DNA from 2 places in the Vibrio sp. TBV020 genome. Region 1 is predicted to be linked to the other one. Evidence: riboswitches for the same ligand, from Rfam matches in the RefSeq annotation. Region 1 holds a riboswitch; the other holds the start of a gene.
The links. A riboswitch is a leader RNA that binds a small molecule or an ion and turns the genes downstream of it on or off. The one in region 1 is predicted to bind lysine.
Positions count from the first base shown of each region.

Region 2: another riboswitch for lysine. It lies ahead of AAFX28_RS14605 (Na+/H+ antiporter NhaC family protein); the one in region 1 lies ahead of lysC (lysine-sensitive aspartokinase 3).

Region 1 covers NZ_JBEEAQ010000003.1:3,131,108-3,148,552, reverse strand. The annotation lists gene thiP (thiamine/thiamine pyrophosphate ABC transporter permease ThiP) at 1-943, shown strand, start outside; gene thiQ (thiamine ABC transporter ATP-binding protein) at 927-1,631, shown strand; gene yjgA (ribosome biogenesis factor YjgA) at 1,843-2,370, opposite strand; gene pmbA (metalloprotease PmbA) at 2,479-3,822, shown strand; gene lysC (lysine-sensitive aspartokinase 3) at 4,000-5,352, opposite strand; lysine riboswitch at 5,464-5,640, opposite strand; gene AAFX28_RS22360 (pyridoxal-phosphate-dependent aminotransferase family protein) at 5,862-6,983, shown strand; gene AAFX28_RS22355 (PglL family O-oligosaccharyltransferase) at 7,036-8,817, opposite strand; gene uvrA (excinuclease ABC subunit UvrA) at 8,886-11,708, opposite strand; gene galU (UTP--glucose-1-phosphate uridylyltransferase GalU) at 11,836-12,711, opposite strand; gene AAFX28_RS22340 (LuxR C-terminal-related transcriptional regulator) at 12,829-13,482, opposite strand; gene AAFX28_RS22335 (single-stranded DNA-binding protein) at 13,767-14,300, shown strand; gene csrD (RNase E specificity factor CsrD) at 14,474-16,489, shown strand; gene AAFX28_RS22325 (MSHA biogenesis protein MshI) at 16,499-17,445, shown strand, end outside.
Region 2 covers NZ_JBEEAQ010000003.1:1,430,284-1,434,797, forward strand. The annotation lists gene AAFX28_RS14595 (inosine/guanosine kinase) at 1-721, shown strand, start outside; gene AAFX28_RS14600 (H-NS family nucleoid-associated regulatory protein) at 831-1,238, opposite strand; lysine riboswitch at 1,802-1,983, shown strand; gene AAFX28_RS14605 (Na+/H+ antiporter NhaC family protein) at 2,098-3,699, shown strand; His leader region at 3,876-4,012, shown strand; gene hisG (ATP phosphoribosyltransferase) at 4,066-4,514, shown strand, end outside.

The DNA.
Region 1 (17,445 bases):
AATTTATCAAGCGATTAAGTTTGATTTTGACTTACAAGCTGGTGCATTACTTGCTATTTGGCAAATGGCTTTGTGTAGTGTGATGGCTTTGACGATTCAAAGGTTGGCTAAACCGATGTCGGTTACAGCAGGGAGTCAATCAACCCAAGCCCATTTATCGAAAGACTCTTTGCTATCAAAATGCTGGGATTGGAGTTGGATTGTTGGCGCGATGTTACTGGTGCTGCCTCCATTACTTATGGTGGTGCTGAGCGGCTTAAACAAAGAAGTGATTGATGTTTTAACTGACAGTCGATTTTGGCTCGCTTTTTGGGCTTCGATTAAGGTTGCAACACTAGCGAGTATCCTGGCTTTATTAGCTGGTATTGCCATTCTTATTACCAGCCGTCGTCTGAGACTTAATTATAAAGTTAAACGTGCTGATCATATTGAATTGATCGGTACCATCATTCTGGTGACGCCGGGTTTGGTGGTTTCTACAGGACTATTTTTGCTACTCCGCTCCTTTACTGATGTGTTTAGTCTCGCATTTATTGTGGTGGTAGCGGTTAATGCTTTAATGGGGCTGCCTTATGTCATCCAGACCTTGTCACAGCCTATGCTCCATATCGAACAGCAGTATCAATACGTGTGTGCAAGTTTAGGCATGAAAGGCTGGCAGCGATTTAAAGTGGTTGAGTGGAAGGCGCTAAAGAAACCACTAGCTCATGCTTTCGCGATCAGTTTTATGTTTGCTATCGGTGATTTGAGTGCGGTGGCTTTATTTGGTAGCCAAGAATTTCGCACATTACCGCTGTACCTCTTTCAATTACTAGGAAGTTATCAGATGGAAGCGGCAGCCGTGGTCTCGGTAACATTATTATTGCTAAGCGTTGGGTGCTTTGCCCTAATTGAAATCTTGTTCAAAGTTAATAAGAAGGTGAGTTATGCTGACTCTGAGTAAAGTGGATTATTACTACCACAATGAGCTGTTCCACTTTGATGTTGAGGTTAAGCAGGGCTCTATTGTGGCTTTAATGGGCCCAAGCGGGGCGGGTAAGTCGACATTACTTGCATTAGTGGCTGGATTTATTGACCCAGAAAAGGGCTCAATTACGGTTGATGATAATGAAATTGTAGGTTTAGAGCCTTATCAGCGACCTTTTGCCATGTTGTTTCAAGAACATAACTTATTTGCTCATCTCACTGTTCGTCAGAATATTGGATTAGGTCTGCATCCGGGACTAAAGCTGAGTGAAGAACAATTGCATCAGGTTGAACTGGCAGCTGCTCAAGTGGGTGTTGATGACTATTTAGATCGGTTGCCTGAACAACTTTCTGGAGGGCAGCGTCAGCGTGTAGCCTTGGCTCGTTGTTTTGTTCAGCCTCATACGACTTGGTTATTGGATGAGCCCTTTTCTGCTTTGGACCCTATCTTACGTGAAGAGATGCTCTCTTTAGTGGAGAAGTTGGCTAAGGAAAGAAATATTACTGTTTTGATGGTGACGCACCATATCAGTGATGCGAGAGCGATCGGGTCAGACTTTATCTTTGTTGCTAATGGACGAGTGGAGGTGGCTGATGAGATTGGTCAGCTTTCTTCTGCTCACTTGAACACAACTCTAAGTGAATTTGTACGAGCGGGTGAATGAACTAAGTAAAGGGTGCGTCACGAGTTTGGTCATTCCCTAGACTGACGAAGGAAGGAGTAGGGAATCTCAGAAAGTTATGACTTGTTGGAAGAGATCCCCAACTTACTCATCCTTTGCTCATGAGGATGACCAGCTAATTTATTGAAAATAAAATAGGGCTGACGTTTGGCATCAGCCCTCTTTTAATTTTAAGCGAAAGTGCTTTGGAAGCTTACATTTCTTCTTCGTTGAGTGCTTTTAACACCTGGAAGATTTCACGGAAGGCTTTCGCTGGTTTTCCAGCTTTTTTCTCTTTTGCGGCTTGGCGAGCTAACTGGCGCAGACGTTGACGATCAGCGCTTGGATATAGTTCCATTGCATCGCCGATTGCACTGTCGCCTTCTTCTACGATGCGATCGCGAAGTTGTTCCAGTTTATGCAGTTCAGCAGTTGCTTGAGAGTGCTTGTTACGTACTTTGTCTAGTGCTGCTTGTAGCGGCTCAGTTTCTTCAAAGCGCATAAGCTTGCCAATGTATTGAAGCTGACGACGACGCGCTTCGTTCTTAAAGCGTTGTGCGTCTTTGATTGCTTCTGCTAAGTCTTCGCTCAATGGGAACTTCTCAAGTACAGACGGTTTTAGTGCTGCTAGCTCTTCACCCAGTTTCTGTAGCTCTTCCATGTCGCGTTTCAACTCAGTCTTACTGACCCAGATGATTTCCTCTTCTTCTTCCCATGGCGCTTTTTGATTCTTACGTGCCATCTTTCTGCCTTAATTTGAACATCTATTTCTCTATTTTAACAAGAATCGTGGGGAGAAAGCGAAATTCTTGTTATTCTAAAGGCAATTGATCTTAAGAAATAAGTAAATATGGACGTAAGACAGCAAGTAGCTCAACAGCGTGTTGAGTTGGAAAACGCAGTAGCTAAAGCGTTAGAGATGGCCGCAGAGAAATCGGACGCGGCAGAAGTTGCCATCAGCAAGTCAACAGGCTTAAGCGTTTCAACCCGTATGTGCGAGGTAGAAAACGTTGAGTTTAATAGTGATGGCGCACTTGGCATCACGGTTTACCGTAATCAGCGTAAAGGCAGTGCGTCAACATCAGACTTGAGTGAAAAAGCGATTCAACAAACGGTGCTTGCTGCTCTCGATATTGCTCAGTATACCTCTGAAGATCCATACGCAGGTCCGGCACCGAAAGAGCTGATGGTGCAAGAAATCCCTGATTTAGATTTATTCCACCCAGATACGCCAGATCCTGATTACGCTGCGCAAGTGGCGATTGCGGCTGAGCAACAAGCCCTATCGTACAGTGACAAGATCAAGCAAAGTGACGGCGCTAGCTACGACAGCCACTATGGCTTAAAAGTCTATGGTAACAGTCATGGCTTACTCGCGAGTTATGCGTCAAGCCGTCATAGCACTAGCTGCTGCGTGATTGGCCAAGGTGCTAATGGCGAAATGGAACGAGACTATAGTTACACAGTAGCTCGCCATAAAGATGATCTTTGGACGCCTGAAGTTGTTGGACAAAAAGCTGCTGAAAAAACCGTAAGTCGTTTGGATGCGCAGAAACTGAAGACAGGTAAGTACCCAGTGATGTTTGCAGCCGACGTTGCAACTGGATTGCTTGGCCATCTGGTTATGGCGATCAGTGGTGGTAACCTATACCGCAAATCTTCATTTTTATTAGATCACCTTGGTAAGCAGGTATTACCAGAGTGGTTTAATGTCTCTGAGCGTCCACATGTTTTGCGTGGCTTGGCATCAAGTCCATTTGATAGTGAAGGTGTGTTTACTCAAGATCGTGAAATCATTACTGATGGTGTTCTTGCGACTTACCTGCTGACGAGTTATGCGGCTCGTAAGATGGATATGGCGCCTACTGGCCATGCAGGTGGTATCCATAACTGGTTTGTTAATTCGACAGGTCAGAATTTCGACCAGATGCTAAAAGAGCTTGGCACTGGTCTGTTAGTGACAGAAGTAATGGGACAAGGTGTCAACATTGTTACGGGTGACTACTCACGTGGTGCTGCTGGTTTCTGGGTTGAGAATGGTGAAATCCAACATCCTGTATCTGAGATTACTATCGCAAGTAACTTAAAAGATATGTTCAATCAGATTGTTGCGGTGGGTAACGATGTTGAAACTCGCTCGCAGATTCAAACTGGTTCGATTTTGCTTGAGTCGATGAAAGTTGCTGGTGAGTAAGGGATAAAACCTTCACTTTCTCGTTCCTTCGTCATTCCATAGACTGACGAAGGAAGGAGTAGGAAATCTATAAAGGTTTTCTACTCGCTTTAAAAGATTCCCAACTCGGTCGTCCCTCCCTCTCGGGAATGACAACAAAAGAAAAGGTTGATGTTCTTGCATCAACCTTTCTTGTTTCTAGCCTTCAAACAATTCCGTATGTAGTTTCTGAATTGCTTGCTTAGAAACCGATTCATGAACTAAGAAGCAAAGGTTGTGTGGGCTTGCTCCGTAACAAATCATACGCAAGTTAAAATCTTCTAGGGTACCAAAGACTTGTTTTGCGTAGCCTTTGCTCTCACTCATATTGTTACCAATTAGTGCTACAAGGCAAAGGTTGTGTTCAACTTCTACAGTACATAGCTCTTCAAGCTCGAGGCGCGCCGCTTCAGGAAGTTGTGGTGCACCGCCTGATGTATCTGTTTGATCGAGAGTCAGTGACACACTGATTTCAGAAGTCGTGATCAAATCTACCGAAACTTTATGCTTGGCTAAAACCTCAAATACTTTGGCTAAGAAACCATAAGCGTGGAACATTTTCGCGCTGCGCAGTGTGACCATAGTTTGGTTACAGCGCAGAGCCAATGCACGGAAAAGCGGCGAGCTTTCTACTTGATGGCGAATCCAAGTACCGCCTTTTTCAGGTTCTTTTGATGAACCAACAAACACAGGAATGTCGTGGCGTAGAGCTGGAAGCAGTGTTGAAGGGTGCAGGATTTTTGCGCCGAAGTTTGCCATTTCAGACGCTTCGCTGAAGCTGATTTCTGAAATTGGTGAGGCTTTCGATGCGATGCGAGGATCGGTTGTATAGATACCAGGAACGTCTGTCCAGATCTCTAGTCCAGATGCTTCAACAGCTTCCGCAATCAATGCAGCACTGTAGTCACTGCCGCCACGACCAAGAGTGGTGGTATTGCCTTCTTCATCTGAACCAATAAAACCTTGAGTGATTACTACATGTTCTTGGCACTGTGGTACAAGTTTATCTTGTGCGAGTCTACTGATATCCTCCAATAGAGGTTCGGCTTTACCAAAGTTACTGTCGGTACGAAGCACATCACGAATATCGAATCGAACAGCATTAATGCCACGCTCTTTCATTAACTGAGTCAGCAGGTGAGTGGACATTAGCTCACCACAAGCAACAAGATGATCGGTCAATTTATGGCTCGATTGAATGGAAGCGGCTTCAGCAAGGCTGGTGACTGTATCTAGAATGGTTGATACTTCACTCGCTGCTTGACTTGCATCTTCCAGTTGATTGAGTACGGCTTGGTGAATTTCTGCCAGTTTCTCTAGTACTTCACTGCGACGAGTTTGATCTTGAACACCATTGGCCAGTTCTACCAATAAGTTAGTCACTCCCGAACATGCGCTACTCACGACCAGCTTTGTGTTTGGATTGCTTTCTATAATTGCAGCACAGCGGCTCATTGCTTCAAAGTTTGCAACACTAGTTCCACCAAATTTAGCTACATTAAAACTGCTCACAGCATTTCTCCCACGACTTCCTAAAATAATTACTTTGGTAGCTATACCAACATCCAATGTTTACTTTGATGAAGAGAGTTGAGCGAAAGAGAGGTGTTTATTTGAATTGTCTACCTCAGAAGCTCATCATCAGGCTGAGCTGATGACAGTTGTAGGGATTCAACCCTAGCAACCGATAGACGTAAGCCACAACTTTTATCTACCTCGGCACTACTCCCCCTCAATATGCTGTATCGGATTTGCGGTTCCACAACATACCTACCTGGGTAGTGCTCCTCTTCTGCAAAATAATTTGCTATGTGGCATAAATATTCACCACATAATCTGCATTGAACGTTTTTCTGTGACTCATGTCAACGAGAATTTGTAACTTTATCTTTTTTATAAATTAACAAACTTGTGACACTGGTTTGACCTCAAGACTTTGGGCTAATTGCTGGCAGATGAAATATGCATTAATGTGGTTAAGCAAAAATAAATAGAACGAAAAAATACAAAAGGAACTGCCAATGACGATTCAAAGTTTTATTCCTCCACACCGCATTTTAATGGGGCCGGGACCATCTGATATTTCACCTCAAGTATTGCAGGCTTTGAGTCGTCCTACAGTTGGGCATTTAGACCCTTTGTTTGTGGCTATGATGGATGAACTTAAATCTCTACTAAAGTACGCTTTTCAGACCGAAAATGAGTTTACGATTGCGGTGTCTGCTCCGGGAAGCGCTGGGATGGAAACTTGCTTTGTTAACCTGGTTGAGCCTGGCGAGAAGGTGATTGTCTGTCGCAATGGTGTGTTTGGTGAGCGCATGCGTGAAAATGTCGTTCGTGCTGGTGGCAATGCTGTGGTGGTGGATGATGAGTGGGGCGCGCCGGTATCGGTTGATAAAGTTGAGCAAGCTCTAAAAGATAACCCTGATGCTAAAGTACTGGCTTTTGTTCACGCAGAAACCTCAACTGGTGCATGCAGCGATGCACAAGCTCTTGGACAACTCGCAAAGCAATACGAAGTGCTAACCATTGTTGATGCAGTAACGTCCCTCGGCGGTGTTCCACTTAAAGTGGATGAATGGCAGTTAGATGCGGTTTATTCAGGCAGTCAAAAGTGTCTGTCTTGTGTACCTGGTTTATCACCAGTAACTTTCTCAGCCGCAGCTATTGAGAAAATTCAGTCTCGTACTACACCAGTGCAAAGTTGGTTCCTCGACCAAAGTTTAGTTCTGGGTTATTGGAGCGGTGAAGGCAAGCGTAGCTACCATCATACTGCGCCTGTGAATAGCCTATATGCACTGCATGAATCGTTACTGATCTTAAAAAATGAAGGGTTAGAGAATGCTTGGCAGCGCCACCGCGACATGCACGAGAAACTAAAGCAAGGTCTTGAAAAGCTTGGTTTTGAATTTGTTGTGGAAGAAAATTCACGTCTTCCTCAACTGAATGCCATTTATATTCCTGAAGGAATTGATGATGCTAAAGTACGTAGTCATCTACTCAATACCTATAACCTTGAAATTGGCGCAGGGTTAGGAGCGTTAGCAGGGAAGGCTTGGCGTATTGGTTTGATGGGCTACGGCGCTCGCGCTGAAAATGTTGCTTTGTGCCTTCGAGCTTTAGAGGAATCTTTAGCACAATAAGCTTTAGACTTTAGAAATTAATAAAGGCGACCGATTGGTCGCCTTTATTATTTTATTTAGCAGGAAGCAGTTCTTTCTCGTTATCAGCTTTTAAAGCATCGATGTTCGGTGGGATATACTGCACCTCAGAGAAGTCACGATTTGGAAACAGAAATTGCGCTTCACTGCGAATTTGCTCCGCTTTCGCTGTATCCCCAAGCCCTTGGTAGGCCAAGATCAAGTTGTTGTAGAAAGCCGGGCGTGGCTTATCTTTTATGATCTCTAATGACCAGTCGACATAAGGCTGAATAAACTGCGCATCTTGTTTATACAAACCAATATTGAGGTAAGTGCTGAAGATGTCCCAGTCGTATCTGTCTTTCCAAACGATGGGGTTGCTCACCTGTTCTAGCAATTCAGGGTTCTTCGGTTGAGAGCGCTCAAATTGAGTTAAAACATAATTGGTGTGTAGGGCGCTGATCATGTAGAAACTCACCACGATTGGGATAACTAAGCTAAAAACTCTCAATAGTGTTTGAGAAATGAAGCTTAACGAGGCTTGCCTATAAGAGACCGTTCTTTGATCAACCCAGTAGAGTAAAATGACAAACGTTATCCAGTGAATGGCTGAGTGGTAAAATGGGTACTCAAGTTGGCTATGTAGAACGATAGGTACAAACAGGGCAAATAATGCTAAGCGTGTGCCTCGGGCGGTTTGAGCGATCCGAACCAACACCAGTGTTGCTGCAAGGAATATAGCAACCAATGGGATTAATCCACCTTCAACGCCCCAATACAATAGTTCGTTGTGTGGATGATCCATCGATGCTAGGCCAGGCTTATAATCTTCATTAAGTTGATGCTGTCGTGCCGTATAGATGATGTATTCAGGTTCAAAGCGGCCGTAGCCATATCCCGTAAATGGTTTCTCGATCAGCATATCGAGTGTTTGAGGGAAGGTGTATTGCCTTGGGCTCTCTAGGTTAGTTCGTTGTGCAGCAAGTGAAGGATCCGAAGATACAATGTTGGCACTAAGGCCTATGAGTGCTCCTACAATTATTGCTAGAGACCAGCCAAAGAAACGTTTTTTGGTCGCAAATCGATAGATATATGGAAGTAATAGGCCAACGGAGAGTAGCCCTGCCAACCAACCCGTGCGGGAGGCTAAAAAAATTAGCAGTGGAATAGTTGCGATTGGCATCAAATAAAGTAGAGCTACCTCACTGACTTTGCGCTGATACTTTGTTGGATGGCGAGTGAGCAAATAACCAGAAAGGGCAAGGCCAGTAGCAAGGAAGCTTGCCATTACATTCGGTTGTTGAAATATACCGTAAGGACGATTCTTAACAGTGTTATAACCAAAGATATTCCCAGGTTCTAAAACAAAGAATTGTATCCAGCCAAATAGCGCCTCGATAAAGACTGCGATAGTAATAAACCACAATAGGCGTTGTTTTTGCTTATTGCTGAATCGAAATTGCTGTAAAACGACAAAGAGTAAGTAGCCAGTCCATAAGCCAATTAGCTTGCCTGCGGAGAGGGTAGGGTTAGCTTGATGATAGAGAATTGGCAAAGTCAGCATAACGCAACAGATAAACAAACCGATTGAGAGTTTGTTGTAGCTAAGCTTTCCCTGAGTACCTAGCTGGTACAAGCCAATTGCAATAGAAAAGCTCAGTATGAGCCATGTGACAGGGTTGAACGAAAGGGCGAGACCAGAGCCGCCAGGATTTGGCATAAAAAAGTGCATTGCCAGTAGATAAACAATACCCATTGAGACTAAGAATGGCTTAATCAGAGGCAGCTTTGGTGCTCTGAGTTCTAGTTCCGTCCCTGCTACATGTGTAGTCGCCATAAAATACAACACCTCAAAAAAACAGACCAGTGAAGTATTCACTGGTCTGTTTATCTTACAATTAATTGCTATTTTAACATAGGTTTGAGGAACCTAGCAGTGTGTGAGCCTTCGACTTGCGCCACATCTTCTGGTGTTCCGCTTGCAATGATTTCACCACCACCTTGCCCTCCTTCTGGGCCTAGATCGACAATCCAATCTGCTGTTTTGATGACATCAAGGTTGTGTTCGATAACAACAACCGTGTTTCCATGGTCGCGCAGACGATGAAGCACAGTCAGCAGTTGCTGAATATCGTGGAAGTGCAAACCAGTGGTTGGCTCATCGAGAATGTATAAGGTCTTTCCTGTATCTCGTTTGGATAGCTCACGTGCGAGTTTTACTCGTTGAGCTTCGCCTCCTGATAGGGTCGTTGCTGCTTGACCTAAGCGAATGTAAGATAAGCCTACATCCATTAAAGTTTGCAGTTTACGTGCAATAACAGGCACAGGATCAAAGTACTCGCGAGCATCCTCAACGGTCATCTCAAGTACTTCATCAATGGTCTTTCCTTTGTAACGGACTTCAAGTGTTTCTCGGTTGTAACGCTTTCCTTTACATACATCACAAGGCACATAAACATCAGGTAAAAAGTGCATTTCTACTTTGATTACACCGTCGCCCTGACAGGCTTCACAGCGGCCACCGCGAACGTTGAAACTAAAGCGACCTGGCTTATAACCGCGAGAACGGGCTTCTTGTGTTCCAGCGAATAATTCTCGGATAGGGGTGAAAATTCCCGTATATGTCGCTGGGTTTGAACGCGGTGTTCGGCCAATTGGGCTCTGGTCGATATCAATAACTTTATCGAAGTGCTCAAGCCCCTTAATTTTTTTATACGGCGCTGGTGTTGCTGTCGTGGCACCATTTAGTTGAGTGTGAGCAATTTTGAAAAAAGTGTCATTGATAAGGGTTGATTTACCTGAACCAGAAACACCAGTGATACAGCTAAACAAACCAACGGGGATCTCTAAGGTGACATCCTTTAAGTTGTTGCCTGTAGCGCCGATAAGTTCTACGGTTTTCTTGTTATCTTTTGGTGTGCGAGATGCTGGTATGGCAATTTCTTTCTTGCCGCTTAGGTATTGCCCAGTCAATGAGTTTGGATTATCGATGATCTCATCCATAGTCCCTTCGGCAACAACATTACCGCCATGCACTCCTGCTCCTGGGCCGATATCAATGACGTGGTCAGCCATACGAATAGCATCTTCATCATGTTCTACGACAAGAACAGTATTACCGAGATCTCGAAGGTGGGTGAGCGTTTGCAACAAGCGCTCATTATCACGTTGATGCAGGCCAATGGAAGGTTCATCCAACACATACATAACGCCGACTAAGCCGGCACCAATTTGGCTCGCGAGTCGAATACGTTGCGCTTCACCGCCAGAGAGTGTTTCAGCACTTCGAGACAAGTTGAGGTAGTTGAGGCCAACGTTAACCAGAAACTGAAGTCGATCATTGATCTCTTTCATTACTTTCTCGGCAATTTGTGCACGTTGTCCTTCAAGCTCTAATGTGGCGAAAAAAGACAGTGCGTCAGCAATACTTAACTCAACGATTTCAGGCAGTGTTGTATTTCCAATGAAAACATTTCGTGCTTCTAAACGTAGACGGCTGCCATCACAGCTCGAACAGGTTTTGGTCGAAATGTATTTCGCTAAATCTTCGCGAACTGCGTTAGATTCTGTATCACGATAACGGCGTTCAAGTGTATTGAGAATGCCTTCAAATGGGTGGCGCTTAACGCGAATGTCACCACGATCGTTAATGTACTTAAATTCGACTTCGGTACGCCCAGAGCCAGTTAAGATGATGTCTCGTATTTTTTTCGGTAGTGATTTAAATGGTTTGTTAAGATCGAAATCAAAGTGTTCTGCCAACGATGACAGCATCTGGAAATAGTAGTAGTTCTTCTGATCCCAGCCGCGAATTGCACCCTCAGCTAAGCTTAAAGCCTCGTCGACGATCACTCGCTCAGGATCGAAATATTGTTGTACGCCTAAGCCATCACAAGTACCACATGCCCCCGCCGGGTTGTTGAATGAGAAAAGACGCGGTTCGAGTTCTTGCATGCTGTAACCACATAATGGGCAGGCAAAATTGGCTGAGAAAATGATCTCTTCACCTTCTCCATCCATAGGAGCAACAACTGCAATACCACCAGACAACTCAAGTGTTGTTTCAAACGATTCAGCTAAACGCTGTTGAAGGTCGCCACGCACTTTAAAGCGATCGACAACGACTTCAATGGTGTGCTTCTTGTGCAATTCTAATGTCGGTGGATCAGAGAGATCACAAGTCTCACCATCAATACGAGCTCGAATAAAGCCTTGAGCCGCTAAGTTTTCTAGTGTCTTAACGTGCTCACCTTTTCGCTCTTTCACGATCGGAGCAAGCAGCATCATTTTTGAGCCTTCCGGAAGCTCAAGAACCTTATCGACCATTTGGGAGACTGTTTGAGCGGCTAACGGCGTGTGATGTTCAGGACAACGTGGCTCACCTACACGGGCATAGAGTAGGCGCAGGTAGTCGTACACTTCAGTGATCGTGCCCACTGTTGAGCGAGGGTTATGCGATGTAGATTTCTGTTCAATAGATATCGCTGGAGATAAACCTTCAATGTGGTCAACATCAGGCTTTTCCATTAAGGACAAAAATTGGCGTGCATAAGCCGATAATGACTCAACGTATCGACGTTGGCCTTCAGCATAGAGAGTATCGAAGGCGAGGGAGGATTTACCTGAACCTGATAAACCAGTAATAACGATAAGTTTATCGCGAGGAATAGTTAAATTGATATTCTTCAGGTTGTGGGTGCGGGCACCGCGGACTTCTATCTGATCCATTCTCGTCACTCTATGCAAAAACAAGTTGGCTAAGTATTGCATAGTGTGACAAATGTGCAAAGAAATACTGGATAAAAAAACAGTAAAGGCGGCTGTGATAGCCGCCTTTATCATTGAACTGTTGCTTTTAAGCTTGTTCTTTAGTTGTCTTTTGTTTGCCTAACTCAGACGCCTTTGTGTCCTTTAGGTAGAGGTTTTCAAAGCAGTAGTTGGTTGCTTCAATATAGCCTTCTACGCTACCACAATCGAAACGCTGGCCTTTGAATTTATACGCTAGAACGCAACCTGCTTTTGCTTGTTTCAACAAAGCATCCGTGATTTGGATCTCTCCACCTTTACCAGGTTCGGTATTTTCAATCAGCTCAAAAATATCAGGGGTAAGAATATAGCGGCCAATAATCGCTAAGTTGCTTGGTGCGGTGCCTGGCTCAGGTTTTTCAACCATGTCGTCGACACGGAAGATATCATCTTTGATCATCTCACCAGAGATAACGCCATACTTATGTGTTTCATCTTCTGGCACTTCTTGCACTGCGACAATTGAGCAACGGAATTGCTTAAATAGCGCGACCATTTGTGCTAATACGCCTTCTTGCTCATTGACGCAAAGATCGTCAGCAAGAACAACGGCAAATGGTTCATCACCAATTAGCTCTTTCCCAGTTAAGATTGCGTGACCTAAACCTTTCATTTCACGTTGGCGAATATAAGTGAAGTTTGCTGTATCGATAATGTCGCGAATATCAATCAGCAAGTCTTCTTTGTTGGTTCCGCTGATCTGGTGCTCGAGCTCGTAGTTTTTGTCAAAGTGATCCATGATCGAGTGTTTGCCACGGCCGGTAACGATACACATTCCGTTCATACCCGCTTGAATTGCTTCTTCAACACCGTATTCAATCAATGGTTTATTCACCACTGGCATCATCTCTTTTGGCATTGACTTGGTTGCAGGTAAAAAGCGAGTACCGTAGCCTGCGGCGGGGAAAAGGCACTTTTTGATCATAGTTAAACCCTTTAACTTTCTATTTATATTTCAACTGGCGCAACCATATCATGATTTAAATGAATAGATAATGAATACGCCATGTGAAAACATTAAAAATATGGCACTGTTAAAGAGTTAAGACAAAGGGCGCATATGTTGCTTCGCCCATGCGGCCGCTTGGACACGGTTTTTCACGCACAGCTTTTTAAATATCTTTTGCAGGTGGGATTTAACCGTAAACTCACTAATAAACATATCTTCGGCGATTTGTGTATTCGAAGAACCCGCCATTAAGCAGCGGAGAATTTGAATCTCACGTGTAGTCAAATCAACGGTTGCAGGAGCGGTGTGGCTATCAACAACATTTCTAAAGTGGAATAGTAGTTGAGCTACGACTTTCCTCGGTAACCAATTCTCTCCATTAATAATCGCTTCACACCCTTTAGCCATAACTTCAACCTCTTCGTCTTTATAGAACAGACCTTTTAAGTGACCGAATGAAAGAAGTTCATCGGTTGTTAAACGATGCGTTAGATTGAAAATGATGGTTTCGAATGACTTATCAGCAAGTGGCAGGTCCCTAAGTTTGCTTTTTATCTTTGTGTAGTCCTGATGATCGATCATTAAGATTCGATGCTTATGTTGCTGGAGTGCTATAAGAAGATCCTTAGCAACAATACGAGGGATAGGTAAGCCGATCTGTTGCTCGAGATCATCGATAATAGGGTTAGTCACATTGGTATCTTCACATAGGAAGTAAATAGTTCTGCTGTATATATTTTTAGCCATAATTCCTCGCATATTGACGTTGTGTTGTTGTTTTTCACAGAGTGAAGCAAGCTAACTCTGAGTGCGAGTTTCGGTGAATGGTTTGCGTTTTATTTCATAGTGAGAAGTAATTAATCAATTACTCAGCCTAGATAAAACTTGAACGCTCTCCAAAAATTGATGCAGTGCAATATTGTTGTGGCAGGGAAATCGACATTGTTGGTTGGAACATTTGTACCAAGCGCAAAGCATGTTATCCTATTGCGCTATTTCTATATCAATACCAATTTTGGACGGAGCAAAACATGGCTAGCCGTGGAGTAAACAAAGTCATCATCATGGGTAACCTAGGGCAAGATCCTGAGGTTAAGTACACTGCTAATGGCAGTGCTGTGGCGAATATCACCATTGCAACATCTGAAACATGGCGCGATAAAAACAATGGTGAACAGCGTGAAAAAACAGAATGGCATCGTGTTGTTCTGTTCGGTAAAACAGCTGAAATTGCAGGTGAATACCTACGCAAAGGTTCGCAAGTTTATGTTGAAGGTCAACTTCAGACTCGTAAATGGCAAGACCAAAGTGGACAAGACCGTTACACAACAGAAGTGGTTGTTCAATGGCCAACAGGTCAAATGCAACTACTAGGTGGTCGTGCTCAAGGTGGTGCTCCAGCACAAAATATGGGTCAATCTCAGCCTCAGCAAGGTGGTTGGGGTCAGCCTCAGCAGCCAATGCAGCATCAACCTGCTCAACAGCAACCACAGTCTCAGCCACAGCAAGCTCAGCCACAATACAATGAGCCGCCAATGGATTTTGATGACGACATCCCGTTTTAAGTGTCTGTTATTCAAAAAAAGCCGCGCATGTCGCGGCTTTTTTATATATTAGATATGAACAATCTTATTAAGCAAAGTCTCTGGTTGGTTTTGTTCGGTAGATAGTAAAGCTGTTATATATAGGTTACCATTCCGATAACAGTGTTATATGGTAGAAAAAGGATTTTTTATTGATGAGGTATACCCCTACCTTAAAGTTGAGTACTCGTTTAGTTGCATTTGTAACTGTCATTGTTATCAGTGCGATGTTTATCCTATTTTTGGGAGGTACTCTATCCTTTAAACGTTTGGGGCAAGAGTACCTTGACCACTCTCTACAAGGAATTGTGGAAGTCGTTGATAAAGAGATGGAAGATCCCGATGCAGCGTATTCTTTACAGCGTTGGATGCCAAAAATGCTTCAAGCTTCCAATATTGTAGAGATGGAGCTTCGTTCCTCTTATGGCGTGATTTATCGCTTTAAAGACACCTCATCGAAAATTGATGCCGCGCTTTTGCATGACGCTGAATACACACTCGAGCGCAATGATGGGTACAGTATTCGCTTCAAAGCAGTACCTCCATACATTGGTTATGGCTACTCGATGCAGGCGCTTTGGTCGATAACACTTGCTGTTATTCTGATCGTATTTTGTTTGATGCGCGGTTTGAAGTGGTTGAAAGAGCAATTGCTCGGCTCTGAGTTATTAGAAGAGCGTGGGCGAATGATCTTAGCAGGTCGAGTCGAAGAATATGCACAAGGCGATCTGCGTGAATGGCCTTATACCGCTAGCGAAGCACTAGATCGTCTGATCGAAGAGCTACAAGATGCACGTCAAGAACGTAGTCGGTTTGATACTTTTATTCGAACACAAACGTTCTTAGATCAGCTGACGGGAACAGCAAATCGAGTTTTATTTGATAGTAAACTTGAATCGGCACTTTCAGAACATGGTTCCCATGGTGGCGTAATGCTACTAAGAGTGAATGACTGGGAGGATGTTCAAGAGGAACAAGGCAAACAGATCGCCAACGATTTCCTAGTTGAAGTTGGTGAAGGTTTGAATAATGTGATTCAACGTTACCCTGAGGTCATCTTATCGCGTTATTACAGCTCAGACTTTGCCATTTTTGCACCTAATCTATCGAGTAAAGAAATCTCTAATATTGCAGGGCAATGTTTAAAGCAGCTTGCCAAGATTCAGCCTCCACAGCCTCTTGCCCTTGATGACTGGGCACACATCGGTGTCAGTATGTACCGTGAAGGTGAAAGTCCAACTAGAATTATTGATGAGGCAGAAACTGCACTGAAAAGTGCTCAGTTACAACGCAATAATACTTGGAGTCGCTTTAAAAAGCATGTGTCGCAGACAGAAGAGCGAGGTAGCGTGCGCTGGAGAACTTTATTCGATCTCGCGCTGAAACCGGATCAACTCTATATCTTCTCACAACCATGCTACAGATTAGATGCTCATAAAGATAAACATATCGATCATTTCGAGTTATTTGCGCGTTTAAACGACCCAGAAAATGGAGTGATAAAAGCATCGCGATTTAATTCGGCAATTGAATCAGTTGGTTATGAAAGTGTTCTTGATAAAGCGGCAATTACGGCGATTACTCAATATTTGAAAGGTTCAACGTATTCAAACAGTTACGCTATCAACCTACATGTGATACCTTTTGCAGACCGAAATTACTTTAAATGGTTTAGGGATGAGCTGTTGCAACTTTCGTCAGAACTCAGGGCAAAATTGATTTTTGAGTTTGCTGAAGCGCGAGTTGTTCAACACCTAGACTATATGCGGCCGGTGATCAAAATGATTGTTGGACTTGGGTGTCAGGTCGCTATCGGCCAAGCTGGACGTTCGATAGTGAGCACGCACTACCTTAAAGAGCTGCCGGTTGGTTTCTTGAAGCTGCACCGTAGTCTTGTGAAGAAAATAGATCAACGTCATGAAAACCAGCTCTTCGTTCGGAGTTTGCTCGGGGCATGCGCTGGCTTAAAGACTCAGGTTATCGCGGTGGGTGTCGATAATAAACAAGAGTATCAGACCGTTATTGAGTTAGGTGTGCATGGTATTCAAGGGCGCTACCTAGCAACAGAACAGCAGTTGTTACCTAAGAAAGAAGAGCAACAGAAAAAGAATGTTGTAGCGACGCCAAATAAAGTTCAGATAGGCCGACGGAATCGTTGGCGGAAAACGTAAAAGTACTAAATGAAAATTCAATCTTTGATCGGTAAATTTAAAAATAGCAAACAAGCTGCAACACGCCTTGGTGTTGTGGTTCAGCCGAGTGCGCTCTTTTTCTCGTCGGTCGCAGGAACAGAGCTTCCACAAAAAATTCAGTTTGAAAATCTTCCTTGGCAAGAGGCGTTAATTAAAGCGCTGAAAGATAATAATGTTTCTGATGTTGCATTAGATATTGTTCTTCATTCAAACCTTTATCAAACATACCAAATTGAAAAGCCTAGCGTTCCTGATGAAGAACTCTCTAGCGCACTACCATTTTTGCTGAAAGACCTTATTTCTGAACGAGTCACTGATATCGTCGCTGACTCGGCACCTTTACCTCTTAGCACAAAACGTCAAGTGTATGTTGTTTCTCGGGCTTTAGTAATTGGGCTGTACGAGGCGCTCAATAAGTTGGGGATCGATCTCAGGCAGGTACTCGTTGAGGATGAAGTTTGGGGACATACCGCAGGTGAACTTTCTAACTTCCTATTACTACAACGCAGTAAGCAGGGACAGTTTCGTGTCAGCGCTTTTGTCGACAAACAGTGTGCTTTTCAGAGAACCATTCGCGGTGTCACCCCACCATTAACGGGGGTCGCGAGCAGCGTATTGCAACTGGATGGAATTGCGCTCGAGCTACAACGTTCCATTGACTATCTCTCTTCGCAACTAAGAGGGACGTCATTACACCAGATGCAAGTGTGCTGTGATGAAGAAGCTCAACAAGAGATCGTTCAAGCTCTTAGTGAAAGGCTTAGCGTTAAGGTTGGGGCTTTATCTGACGGTGAACAAGAGTCAGGGCTTGTTTTAGCGACTATTCTCGAAGGTATACAAGACGCTCAAGTTAATCTATTCCCTGCCGACTTAAAGCCTAAGAAAGATCATTTTACACTACAAAATGTGGTCGTTGGTTGGGGAGTTGTTGCTAC
Region 2 (4,514 bases), 1.7 Mb from region 1:
TTTGGTTCGTTGCAAAGAAGGTGACCCAATGCCTGAAGCAACAATGAAGGCTATTGAGTATGCTAAGAAGCATGACGTACCGGTTGTATTGACTCTAGGAACTAAGTTCGTGATTCAAGATGATCCTAAATTCTGGCAAGACTTCTTACGTGACCATGTTTCTGTTGTTGCAATGAATGAAGACGAAGCAGAAGCGCTAACAGGCGAGTCAGAACCACTTGCAGCGTCAGATAAAGCACTAGAATGGGTTGATCTTGTACTATGTACTGCCGGCCCAGTGGGTTTATTTATGGCAGGTTATACAGAAGACTCGGCGAAGCGTGAAACGTCACTACCATTGTTGCCAGGTAGCATTGCTGAGTTCAACCGTTATGAATTTAGTCGCCCAGCATCGAAAGAATTGTGTGACAACCCTATTAAGGTTTATTCACATATTGCTCCATATATGGGTGGACCAGAGAAAATTAAGAATACTAATGGTGCGGGCGATGCAGCGTTATCTGCGTTACTACACGATATGGCAGCGAATAAATACCATAGAGAGAATGTACCGAATTCCAGTAAGCATGCTCACTCTTACTTAACATATTCATCTTTTTCTCAAGTTTGTAAATATTCAAACCGAGCAAGTTATGAGGTGTTGGTTCAACACTCGCCACGTTTATCCCGTGGTTTACCAGAGCGTGAAGATAGCTTAGAAGAAGCGTACTGGGAACGTTAATTTTCAGTTTGAATTAATATTAGCCTCACATTTGTGGGGCTTAATAGTATTTTAGACAATAAAAAAAGCGCCTATTTGGCGCTTTTTACTTTAATACGAATAAGTGTAATTAGATTAGGAAGTCTTCTAGAGACTTACCTGCGTCCAATTGCTCTTGGATTGCAGAAGGTGTACGACCTTGGCCTGTCCAAGTTTTTTCTTCGCCAGTTGCATCTACATATTTGTATTTAGCTGGGCGTGGAGCACGCTTTGACTTTGTCTTAGTTTTTGTTTCGCCAGACAAAGCAGAAATTAGTGCTTCAACATCGATACCATCTTTCGAGATCTGCTCAGCGATTGCAGCAAGTTTCGCTTCTTGCTCTGCAGCTGCCGCACGCTCTTCTTCTTCAGCTTCTTGACGCTCACTAACTACAATAGTGAGTTTCTCTAGTGCTTCTTCTAGTTGTTCAAGTGTTAGTTCACGTGAGAATGCACGCAGACTACGAATGTTTAATAGTGTCTTTGTTAGTTCCGACATTTATTCATCTCTTCATATAAAAGTTGTCGATATATGAATCATAAACTGAGGAATTAAATAATACAATCGGGAAAAGGGAAATTAATAAACTAATTTGCCAATTATTTTAATTAATCACTACTGATAATTAATATTGGTAATAGAAAGTAAAAGTGGAGCTTAGGTGTCACGCTTAATCTTTTGCTTTAGTTTCATATAAAACGTGATCGATATTTATTGGACGAGTTGAACATATATAGGCAGCAATATGTTTAGTATTGTAATTGATAGAGCAATGAAAGGGTTTCTAGACTCGAATGAAGCGGGGGAGACTGCTTTTGCATAAATTGATATGGGACGTTATTCATTACCTAGATTTGTCTCACCCTTCTATGAAGAAGTAGTTAGAAAGAGTATTCAAATGCTCTGGAAACTTAAGCACAGACATCTAGCGATATTTTTAACAATAAAAATGGAATGATATGTTGAAATGGAGCTTGAGATAAGTACAATGGGCGGAACCTAATGCGTAGTGTTGGTTAAATTGTTGTTAAAATGATTTTTCAATAGTTTAAAATTCCATCACTCGCGGTAGAGGCGCGGAATAAATAAGTAATGTTTACTGGGGTGATGCCAATGAGTAAACAGGAAAGGTTATTTCGCCGAAGTGAATGTTCATATCAAAGGCATTCGCTGGGGTTACACTCGAAAGGGGTAACACTGCCATAGTCTATAATTTGTAAAACTATGGAGCGCTACTGTAGGGCTGGGAGAAGCATTCGCTTTCCCATCGCTTCTTTTTGCTTATTTGTTAGGAAATGATTTCCTTCCATAAGTCTGCAGTAGATCTCTAACCATTTATTACTGGTTTTTGAAGATCATGAATTTAATTGATTTTGCATCATCTCCTTTATCTCTTTTGCCGCCTATCGTGGCTTTGAGTCTTGCTATCATTACACGCCGTGTACTTGTTTCACTGGGTGTTGGTATTGTTCTTGGCGCTATCTTGCTGAATGACTACTCATTTGGTAGTGCAATTGGCTACGTCGCTTCAACTGTGTCTAGTGTCTTTATTGAAGACGGTGGCATCAATACCTGGAATATGAGTATTGTTGGCTTCCTATTACTGCTTGGTATGATGACTGCGCTACTGACTTTGTCAGGTGGTACTCGCGCATTTGCTGAGTGGGCTCAAACACGCGTTAAAAGTAAACGTGGGTCGAAACTTCTAGCGGCATTTTTAGGTGTTTTCATCTTTGTCGATGATTACTTCAACAGCTTAGCTGTAGGTGCGATTTCTCGTCCTGTTACAGACCGTTTCTACGTATCACGCGCGAAGCTTGCTTACATCCTTGATTCAACTGCTGCACCTATGTGTGTGATCATGCCAGCTTCTAGTTGGGGTGCTTACATCATGACGATCATCGGCGGTATCTTAGTTTCGCATGGTATTACAGAGTACTCTGCTCTAGGTGCGTATGTTCGCCTTATTCCAATGAACTTCTACGCTATCTTTGCTCTACTAATGGTATTTGCTGTCGCTTGGTTCGGTTTAGATATCGGTAAGATGCGCGAACATGAAATTGCAGCGTCTCGTGGCCACGGGTTTGCGAAAGAGCAGGCGGAAGATTCTGAAGAAGCTCATGAGCTCAATGAAGAGCTTGATATTCAAGAAAGCGAAGGCGGCAAAGTGTCTGACCTTATTCTTCCGATCGTATCTTTGATCGTAGCAACGGTTGCATCAATGCTATACACAGGTGGCCAAGCACTTGCTTCTGATGGTGTAGCTTTCAACCTACTAGGTGCATTTGAAAATACGGATGTTGGTACGTCTTTAATCTACGGTGGTTTAGTAGGTCTTGCTGTTGCTCTATTTACTGTATTCAAGCAGGGCATTGCATTATCTGAGATCTCTCGCACGCTATGGATTGGTGCAAAATCAATGTTTGGCGCAATCTTGATTCTTGTATTTGCTTGGACGATTGGTTCTGTTATCGGTGATATGAACACGGGTAAATACCTATCAACGCTAGCACAAGGCAATATTAACCCACATTGGCTTCCAGTGATTCTGTTCCTACTTTCGGGTCTGATGGCGTTCTCTACAGGTACATCTTGGGGTACGTTTGGCATCATGTTACCGATTGCAGGTGATATGGCAGGTGCAACGGACCTTGCTCTAATGCTACCTATGCTAAGTGCTGTACTTGCGGGCTCAGTATTTGGTGACCATTGTTCACCAATCTCAGATACGACAATTCTTTCGTCAACAGGTGCACGTTGTAACCATATTGATCACGTTGCAACGCAGCTGCCTTATGCGCTTTCTGTTGCAGCTGTTTCATGTATTGGTTTCATTACATTAGGTATGACTGCGTCAATTGGTATTTCGTTTGCAGCTTCTTCTGCAGCATTTGTGGCAGTTTGTGTGCTGCTTTCAGTATTGTCAAAGTCAAAAATGGCAAGCTGTCAGAACGCATAAATACATCATTTGAATAATGATATTTAAGGGAGCTTCGGCTCCCTTTTTATTTGTATATGACAAAATGAAAAAAGTTTAAATAAATGGTTGAAAAATGTTTACACCTTAGTTAGTGTGGATATCAACAAAGCGAAACAGAAGAGCTTATTAAGTATGCGTAATTTAGTCATGAATATTCATCATCACCATCACCCAGTCTAGTCTTTCGGGAGATGCACGCATACCCGGGAGACAGGAAACTCCCGGAGGCTAAAATCGCAAACTACAAGATTTAGAACCCTCGGGAGATACACTCTTCCGAGGGTTTTTTAGTTTTACAGTTTTAAAAAGTTTACGAATTACAAAATCTTGCACAGGGATACAGCAATGCAAACACAACGCCTAAGAATCGCAATTCAAAAGAAAGGTCGCCTTAGTAAAGAGTGCCAAACTCTGCTTAAAAAATGCGGCGTAAAATTCAATATCATGGGTGAGCGTCTGGTTGTGCACTCACTAAATATGCCAATTGATCTACTACTTGTTCGTGATGACGATATTCCAGGTCTAATCATGGATGGGGTGGTTGATTTAGGCTTCATCGGTGAGAATGAGCTAGAAGAGGTTCGTCTTGACCGTAAAGCGCTCGGTGAGCCATCTGATTTTGTACAGCTGCGCCGTCTAGACTTTGGTGGTTGCCGTCTATCAATTGCTATCGACAAAGATGAACAGTACAACGGCCCACAAGATTTAGCGGGTAAACGTATTGCTACCACTTACCCTCAGCTACTGAAAGCTTATATGGATGAGCAAGGTGTACCATTCTCCACTTGTATGCT